One region of the Planococcus shenhongbingii genome, then DNA from elsewhere that is predicted to be linked to it. Evidence: a T-box and tRNA genes for the amino acid it is inferred to sense, from the RefSeq annotation. Region 1 holds a T-box; the other holds one or more tRNA genes.
The links. The T-box of region 1 lies ahead of trpS (tryptophan--tRNA ligase). A T-box ahead of a tRNA ligase gene usually reads a tRNA of that ligase, here a tRNA-Trp.
Positions count from the first base shown of each region.

Region 2: it has a tRNA-Trp gene. The T-box ahead of trpS (tryptophan--tRNA ligase) is inferred to sense a tRNA for this amino acid. The anticodon was not compared.

Region 1 covers NZ_CP129235.1:2,788,635-2,792,015, forward strand. Annotated here, with positions in the region: gene QWY16_RS13800 (peptide ABC transporter substrate-binding protein) at 1-1,274, opposite strand, end outside; gene QWY16_RS13805 (DUF3899 domain-containing protein) at 1,514-1,855, shown strand; T-box leader at 1,900-2,114, shown strand; gene trpS (tryptophan--tRNA ligase) at 2,158-3,147, shown strand; gene QWY16_RS13815 (peptide ABC transporter substrate-binding protein) at 3,226-3,381, opposite strand, start outside.
Region 2 covers NZ_CP129235.1:1,120,852-1,124,232, reverse strand. Annotated here, with positions in the region: gene QWY16_RS05565 (metal-dependent hydrolase family protein) at 1-886, opposite strand, end outside; tRNA gene QWY16_RS05560 (tRNA-Leu) at 1,052-1,135, opposite strand; tRNA gene QWY16_RS05555 (tRNA-Cys) at 1,145-1,218, opposite strand; tRNA gene QWY16_RS05550 (tRNA-Gly) at 1,227-1,301, opposite strand; tRNA gene QWY16_RS05545 (tRNA-Gln) at 1,307-1,378, opposite strand; tRNA gene QWY16_RS05540 (tRNA-His) at 1,388-1,463, opposite strand; tRNA gene QWY16_RS05535 (tRNA-His) at 1,508-1,583, opposite strand; tRNA gene QWY16_RS05530 (tRNA-Trp) at 1,603-1,676, opposite strand; tRNA gene QWY16_RS05525 (tRNA-Tyr) at 1,684-1,767, opposite strand; tRNA gene QWY16_RS05520 (tRNA-Thr) at 1,771-1,846, opposite strand; tRNA gene QWY16_RS05515 (tRNA-Phe) at 1,864-1,939, opposite strand; tRNA gene QWY16_RS05510 (tRNA-Asp) at 1,957-2,032, opposite strand; tRNA gene QWY16_RS05505 (tRNA-Met) at 2,037-2,113, opposite strand; tRNA gene QWY16_RS05500 (tRNA-Val) at 2,337-2,412, opposite strand; tRNA gene QWY16_RS05495 (tRNA-Glu) at 2,428-2,502, opposite strand; tRNA gene QWY16_RS05490 (tRNA-Ser) at 2,524-2,613, opposite strand; tRNA gene QWY16_RS05485 (tRNA-Asn) at 2,621-2,695, opposite strand; rRNA gene rrf (5S ribosomal RNA) at 2,709-2,824, opposite strand; rRNA gene QWY16_RS05475 (23S ribosomal RNA) at 2,945-3,381, opposite strand, start outside.

The sequences.
Region 1 (3,381 bases):
TACTCATCCATTTTCTTAGAAAGCTCAGTATCTCCACCAAGCATTTCAAGAGTCACTTCTGTAACGCCAAGCTCTTTCAAACCAGTTTCCCAGTATTTTTTAGCTTCTTCCGCATTAAACTCGTTCATTTTTCCGTTAACTTCACGGAAATCTTTTTTCTCTTCGTCAAAACTGAATTCAGTTGGTACTAAGAAGTCAGCTGGAAGTGATCCGTTAGCTAATACTACATCAACTAAATCTTGTTTGTTGTAAGCCAAAGAAATCGCTTTACGGATATTTTCGTTTGCTAATGGCGTTTTTTCTCCATTGCGTTCTTGGTTGAATTTTAAGTAGAATACAGTCGGCTCTAATTCTCTAACAGCTTCTGGATTGTCAGCATGTTGCATAGCGTACTCACCAGAAAGACCAGCGCGGTCTTTTTCGCCTGAATCATAAAGATTAAGCCCAGTACCTGCCTCTTTAACTACGTCCACGTTAACTTTATCAAGTTTAACTGTCTCTGCATCCCAGTACTCTGGATTTTTTTCCATTGACCATGTCAGGCCTGTGCCGTCCCAGTTAGTCAATACAAATGGTCCGTTGTAAAGAAGGTTGTCAGAATTGGAAGCGTAAGCTTTTCCTTTTTCAGTGACGAAAGCTTCTTTTTGTGGAAGGAATGTTCCAAAAGCCATTAATGACATAAAGTAAGGGACCGGACGCTCAAGTGTTACCACTAGAGTTTTTTCATCCTTCGCTTCTACACCAAGTTCAGCTTTGTCCATTTTACCTTCTGCAATAGCTGCAGCATTTTTGATTGTGCCAGCCATCATGTAAGGGCCGTAAGGTGATCCAGTAGCTGGATCCACAGCACGCTGCCAAGAAAATACGAAATCTTGGGCTGTAACTGGGGTACCATCTGACCAGTTAGCATCACGCAATTTAAAAGTGTAAGTTAATCCGTCTTCGCTGATTTCAGGTTCGCTTTCAGCCATAGCCGGTTCTGCAATGTTTTCTTGGTTCAAGCGGTACAAACCTTCGTTTACGTTATTCATAATGTTGAAAGCTACCGCGTCTTCAGCAAGTGCTGAATCCATTGTTGGAATTTCAGCGGTTTCCATTAAATTCAACTCTTGTACTGAATCTAAATCCCCTGATGCTTTTTCATCAGTTTTTTCTGTGTTGCCGTCTGTTTCTGATGGTTCAGTTGTAGTTTCTCCCCCGCCGCCACATGCCGCTAGGAAGGCACTAAGAACTAAAACCAGGCCTAATAGCCAAAATAACTTGCTGTTTTTCACTTACGTGACCCCCTTAAATTTTCTGAAAAATTGGTACACTGTTAATTATACATAATCTTTTTTAGTTGTACAGCACTTTTTTTTGACTAGTTACAACATTGTAACAACGATATGTCATTAATATTACATAAAATAGCATGAATATTGGTTTTATAAGGATTTTTTAACAATTTTTTTATTTTTAATTTTGATTTTTTTTATTATTTCTTCTACAATAAACTAAGAACAGAGGTGCAAAAATGAAAATAACTATTCTTGGTATAATTATTATCCAAGTTTTAATTTTTTTGACGATGGTATTGCGGAGTGAAGCTTTCTCTCTTTTGTCCTATATAAACAATTCTTTTATCTATGGCGGAGTTCTGTTTTTTATCGGCTTATGGGTTTTTGTTATACGGACTGGAGTATTTGATATATTTACAATGAGCATGAGAAAAGTCTTTAAGGGCAAATCTACCTTAGAAGATGACGAAATGCGTGCGCCTTCTGAACTTTTTGCTGTATCTAGCACTCCTCTCTTGATCATTGGCGGCGTCACTTTACTGGCTATGGGAATTTCACTTTTTATCTACCAGCTATAAATCTTGCATATAAAAACTTTTTTGTATTATAATAAACAAATAGAAAATGAGCGATGAAAAAGAAGAGTAAATGCTGTTCCTTCTATAATAGAGAGTCTGTGGTTGGTGAAAACAGATGTTGGGCAGTATTGAATGGGCTTTTGAGCTGAACCGGTGAACTTGAAAGTAGCCGTTTCCGTGATCTTCACGTTATGAAGAAGAGTGGCCGGTGACGGCAACTAGGGTGGTACCGCGGAAAAACACATCATTCGTCCCTTTTTTAGGGATGTGTGCTGTGTTTTTTATATTGAGGAGGAATTTGGATGAAAAAAATCTTTTCTGGTGTACAACCTACCGGTACCGTTACTTTAGGAAATTATATCGGCGCATTTAAGCAATTTACGGACCTGCAGGATGAATTTGAATGCATTTTTTGCATCGTGGACCAGCATGCCATCACCATGCCGCAAGACCGGCTGGAGTTGAGAAAAAACATTAAAGCTCTTGCAGCTTTATATCTTGCTGTCGGCATTGATCCGGAGAAAGTCACTCTCTTCATACAATCGGAAGTTCCGGCACATGCCCAAGCCGGTTGGATGCTGCAATGCATTTCTACTATCGGTGAACTCGAGCGCATGACACAGTACAAAGATAAGTCTGCAAAAAGCACTTCGGTTTCATCCGGGCTTCTGACTTATCCGCCTTTGATGGCTGCAGACATTCTCCTTTACCAAACGGATGTGGTACCCGTTGGAGATGACCAAAAGCAGCATATTGAACTGACGCGTGATTTGGCGGAACGTTTCAATAAGCGTTTTAATGAAGTATTGAAGATTCCGGAAATCCGTGTTCCGAAAAATGGCGCCCGCATTATGTCGCTTCAAGATCCGACGAAAAAAATGAGCAAATCGGATACCAATAAAAAAGCGATTGTCACGTTGCTCGATGATTTAAAGACCATCGAAAAGAAAATTAAAAGTGCTGTCACGGATTCAGAAGGCATAGTAAAATTTGATCCTATAAACAAACCCGGTATTTCCAATTTGTTGACTATCGAAGCCGCTCTTTCCGATGTAAGCATTGAGTCCCTTGTCTCTAAATATGAAGGGGCTGGCTATGGAGACTTTAAAGCATCTGTCGCAAAAGCAGTAACCGATCATCTTGCTCCCATTCAAGAACGTTACCAGGAACTTTTGAATTCAGAAGAACTTGACCGAATTTTGGATGAAGGCGCTGAAAAAGCTAATCATTTAGCGAATAAGACGTTGAAGAAAATGGAAAATGCGATGGGCTTAGGCCGTAAGCGAAAATAAAGAAAAGGCTACAGTTATTGTAGCCTTTTCTTTTTGGTTTTTAGAATGAATTTTCAAAAGCTATCTAAACTTTTTTTGTCATTGCTTCCCAGAAATATAAGCCCATTTATAACCATAATCCCCACCGAACGGATGCGTTACAATATCATTGACATATGGTTTTTGCAGCACCATCGCACCCCGCTGATAAATAGGCGCAATTGCGGCATCTTCCTCGATTAATATCCGCTCTGC
Region 2 (3,381 bases), 1.7 Mb from region 1:
TTACTGCATAATCCGGCATGCTTTCATTCATTTTACTTGCTTCTACAACTGATACCGGGGCCAGTAAAGTCGGCACCAGATAAGTCCCTTTTTCGAGCATCAACTGTATCGCTTCATCATCCAAAAAGATGCCATGTTCAATCGAATGAATGCCTGCACGCACGGCATTTTTTATACCTTCAGCTCCTTGGGCGTGTGCCATTACTTTTATGCCACCCCGGAATGTCGCTTCTTCTACAATAATCGACAACTCTTCTTGGGAATACTGGGTGAATTCCGGATGATCTGTCGGACTCATCACTCCTCCTGTCGCATGTACTTTAATTACTTCAGCACCCGCTCTGAGCATTTCCCTAACTCTTTGCCTCACCTGTTCGGGGCCGTCACAAATCCCTTCTGGCATTCCCGGATAGCTTTTAGCGGTAATGTCCAGCCCCGATCTCATCCAGGAGTCTCCATGTCCACCTGTAATTGTTAGAGGATTAATGCTCAGCTGCATCCGAGGACCCGCAACCAACCTGTTTTCTACTGCTTGTTTAATGCCAAAATCCGCAAATCCTGCATCACGGACAGTAGTCACTCCAGCATTAAGAGTGTTTTTCATATAGCCGATTGCTTCATAAAATTTTAAGGCGAACGGTGTCTTTAAAGTTTCGCGTATATCTTTTATCTGCATAGCGATATGCACATGTGTATCAATCAATCCTGGAAGAATATAACCGCCTTGTGCATCAATTTCCTCTATACCTTCTTCAGGAATTTTCATTTCTGAAAGCTTTCCTATAACTTCTATACGGTTGCCGTTTAAAAGTATCGCTGCTTCATGAAATACCTGATTCCCCGTTCCATCAATTAAATGCCCGTTCTTAATCAACTTATAAGTCATAGCATCTCCTCCATCCCTATGAATTGTCTGAATATTAATAACAATATCATTTATAATAAAAGATGCAAAGTTCTTTGCTAAAGAAAGAAAGCACAAAAAAGCCCCCAGTTTTGAAGTTAATCAAAACTGGGGGCTTATAAAGGACAGGCAGGTCCTTTTAAAAGATACCGGCGGTCGGGGTCGAACCGACACTCCCGTGAAGGAACGGGATTTTGAGTCCCGCGCGTCTGCCAATTCCGCCACGCCGGCAAATTATTATGGAGGCGGCAACCGGACTCGAACCGGTGATAAGGGTGTTGCAGACCCATGCCTTACCACTTGGCTATGCCGCCAAAAATGTTGGAGCGGAAGACGGGGGTCGAACCCGCGACCTCCACCTTGGCAAGGTGGCGTTCTACCACTGAACTACTTCCGCAAAAGCTGGGGTACCTGGATTCGAACCAGGGCATGACGGGATCAAAACCCGTTGCCTTACCGCTTGGCTATACCCCAATAACTGGATGGGGCGGACGAGGGGAATTGAACCCCCGAATGCCGGAATCACAATCCGGTGCGTTAACCACTTCGCCACGACCGCCATATTATCATTAGTATATAAATCATTCATTAAAATAAAAAACATGGGGCGGACGAGGGGAATTGAACCCCCGAGTGCCGGAATCACAATCCGGTGCGTTAACCACTTCGCCACGACCGCCATCATATAATTTAAAAATTGGCAGGGGCAGTAGGAATCGAACCCACATCGGAGGTTTTGGAGACCTCTGTTCTACCGTTAAACTATGCCCCTATAAAACTGGTGGTGGGGGGCAGATTCGAACTGCCGAACCCGAAGGAGCGGATTTACAGTCCGCCGCGTTTAGCCACTTCGCTACCCCACCTAGTGGTGCCGGAGAAAGGACTTGAACCCTCAACCTACTGATTACAAGTCAGTTGCTCTACCAGTTGAGCTACTCCGGCATGGAGATATAAAAAAATGGTGGGTCAGGACGGAATCGAACCGCCGACACTTAGAGCTTCAATCTAATGCTCTACCAACTGAGCTACTGACCCATTTTGTTATGTAAAAATGGCGGTCCCGACCGGGATCGAACCGGCGATCTCCTGCGTGACAGGCAGGCATGTTAACCGCTACACCACGGGACCATTTTGGTTGCGGGGGCAGGATTTGAACCTGCGACCTCCGGGTTATGAGCCCGACGAGCTACCGAACTGCTCTACCCCGCGACAATAATATAGGTGATACTTTGTTTCTCTTACGCGCGTTTCGTAATGGACACCTGCATCGCCTTCGGCTGCTTCGGTGTTAATCGCTGTCTTCGTTCAGCGATTTGCTCTACCCGCGACAATAATATAGGTGATGATTTTCTTTCCGTCTACTTCTTCAATGGCCATTATATTATATAGAAGAAAATTTTTAACGCCTTGTTGAAGTTATGTATTTAGGAAATGGTGGAGGATGACGGGATCGAACCGCCGACCCTCTGCTTGTAAGGCAGATGCTCTCCCAGCTGAGCTAATCCTCCAGGTAATTAAAGTGTTGGTGACCCCTACGGGATTCGAACCCGTGTTACCGCCGTGAAAGGGCGGTGTCTTAACCGCTTGACCAAGGGGCCTTGATTATTGAAGTTATCTACTGGCGGAGAGCAAGGGATTCGAACCCTTGAGACGGTTGCCCGCCTACATGATTTCCAATCATGCTCCTTCGGCCACTCGGACAGCTCTCCAAAAGAATGGCTCCGAAGGTAGGATTCGAACCTACGACCATCGCATTAACAGTGCGGTGCTCTACCACTGAGCTACTTCGGAATAATATTGATCAGCCTGGCAACGTCCTACTCTCGCAGGGGGAAACCCCCAACTACCATTGGCGCAAAAGAGCTTAACTGCCGTGTTCGGGATGGGAACGGGTGTGGCCTCTTTGCCATCATCACCAGACTAATTTTGTTTTGAAAGACAAGTTTTATTATACCAATAATATAAAGTATATCAAGCTTTTTTTGAAAAAACTTTTTACTTGCGCCTTCAAAACCGGATATGCGACATTGAACAAACAGTTTGGTTAAGTCCTCGATCGATTAGTATTCGTCAGCTGCACGCGTCGCCGCGCTTCCACCCCGAACCTATCTACCTCATCGTCTTTGAGGGATCTTACTTGCTTGCGCAATGGGAAATCTCATCTTGAGGGGGGCTTCGTGCTTAGATGCTTTCAGCACTTATCCCGGCCACACATAGCTACCCAGCGATGCCCCTGGCGGAACAACTGGTACACCAGCGGTGTGTCCATCCCGGTCCTCTCGTACTAAGGACAGCTCCTCTCAAATTTCCTGCGCCCGCGACGGATAGGGACCGAACTGTCTCACGACGTTCTGAACCCAGCTCGCGTACCGCTTTAATGGGCGAACAGCCCAACCCTTGGGACCGACTACAGCCCCAGGATGCGATGAGCCGACATCGAGGTGCCAAACCTCCCCGTCGATGTGGACTCTTGGGGG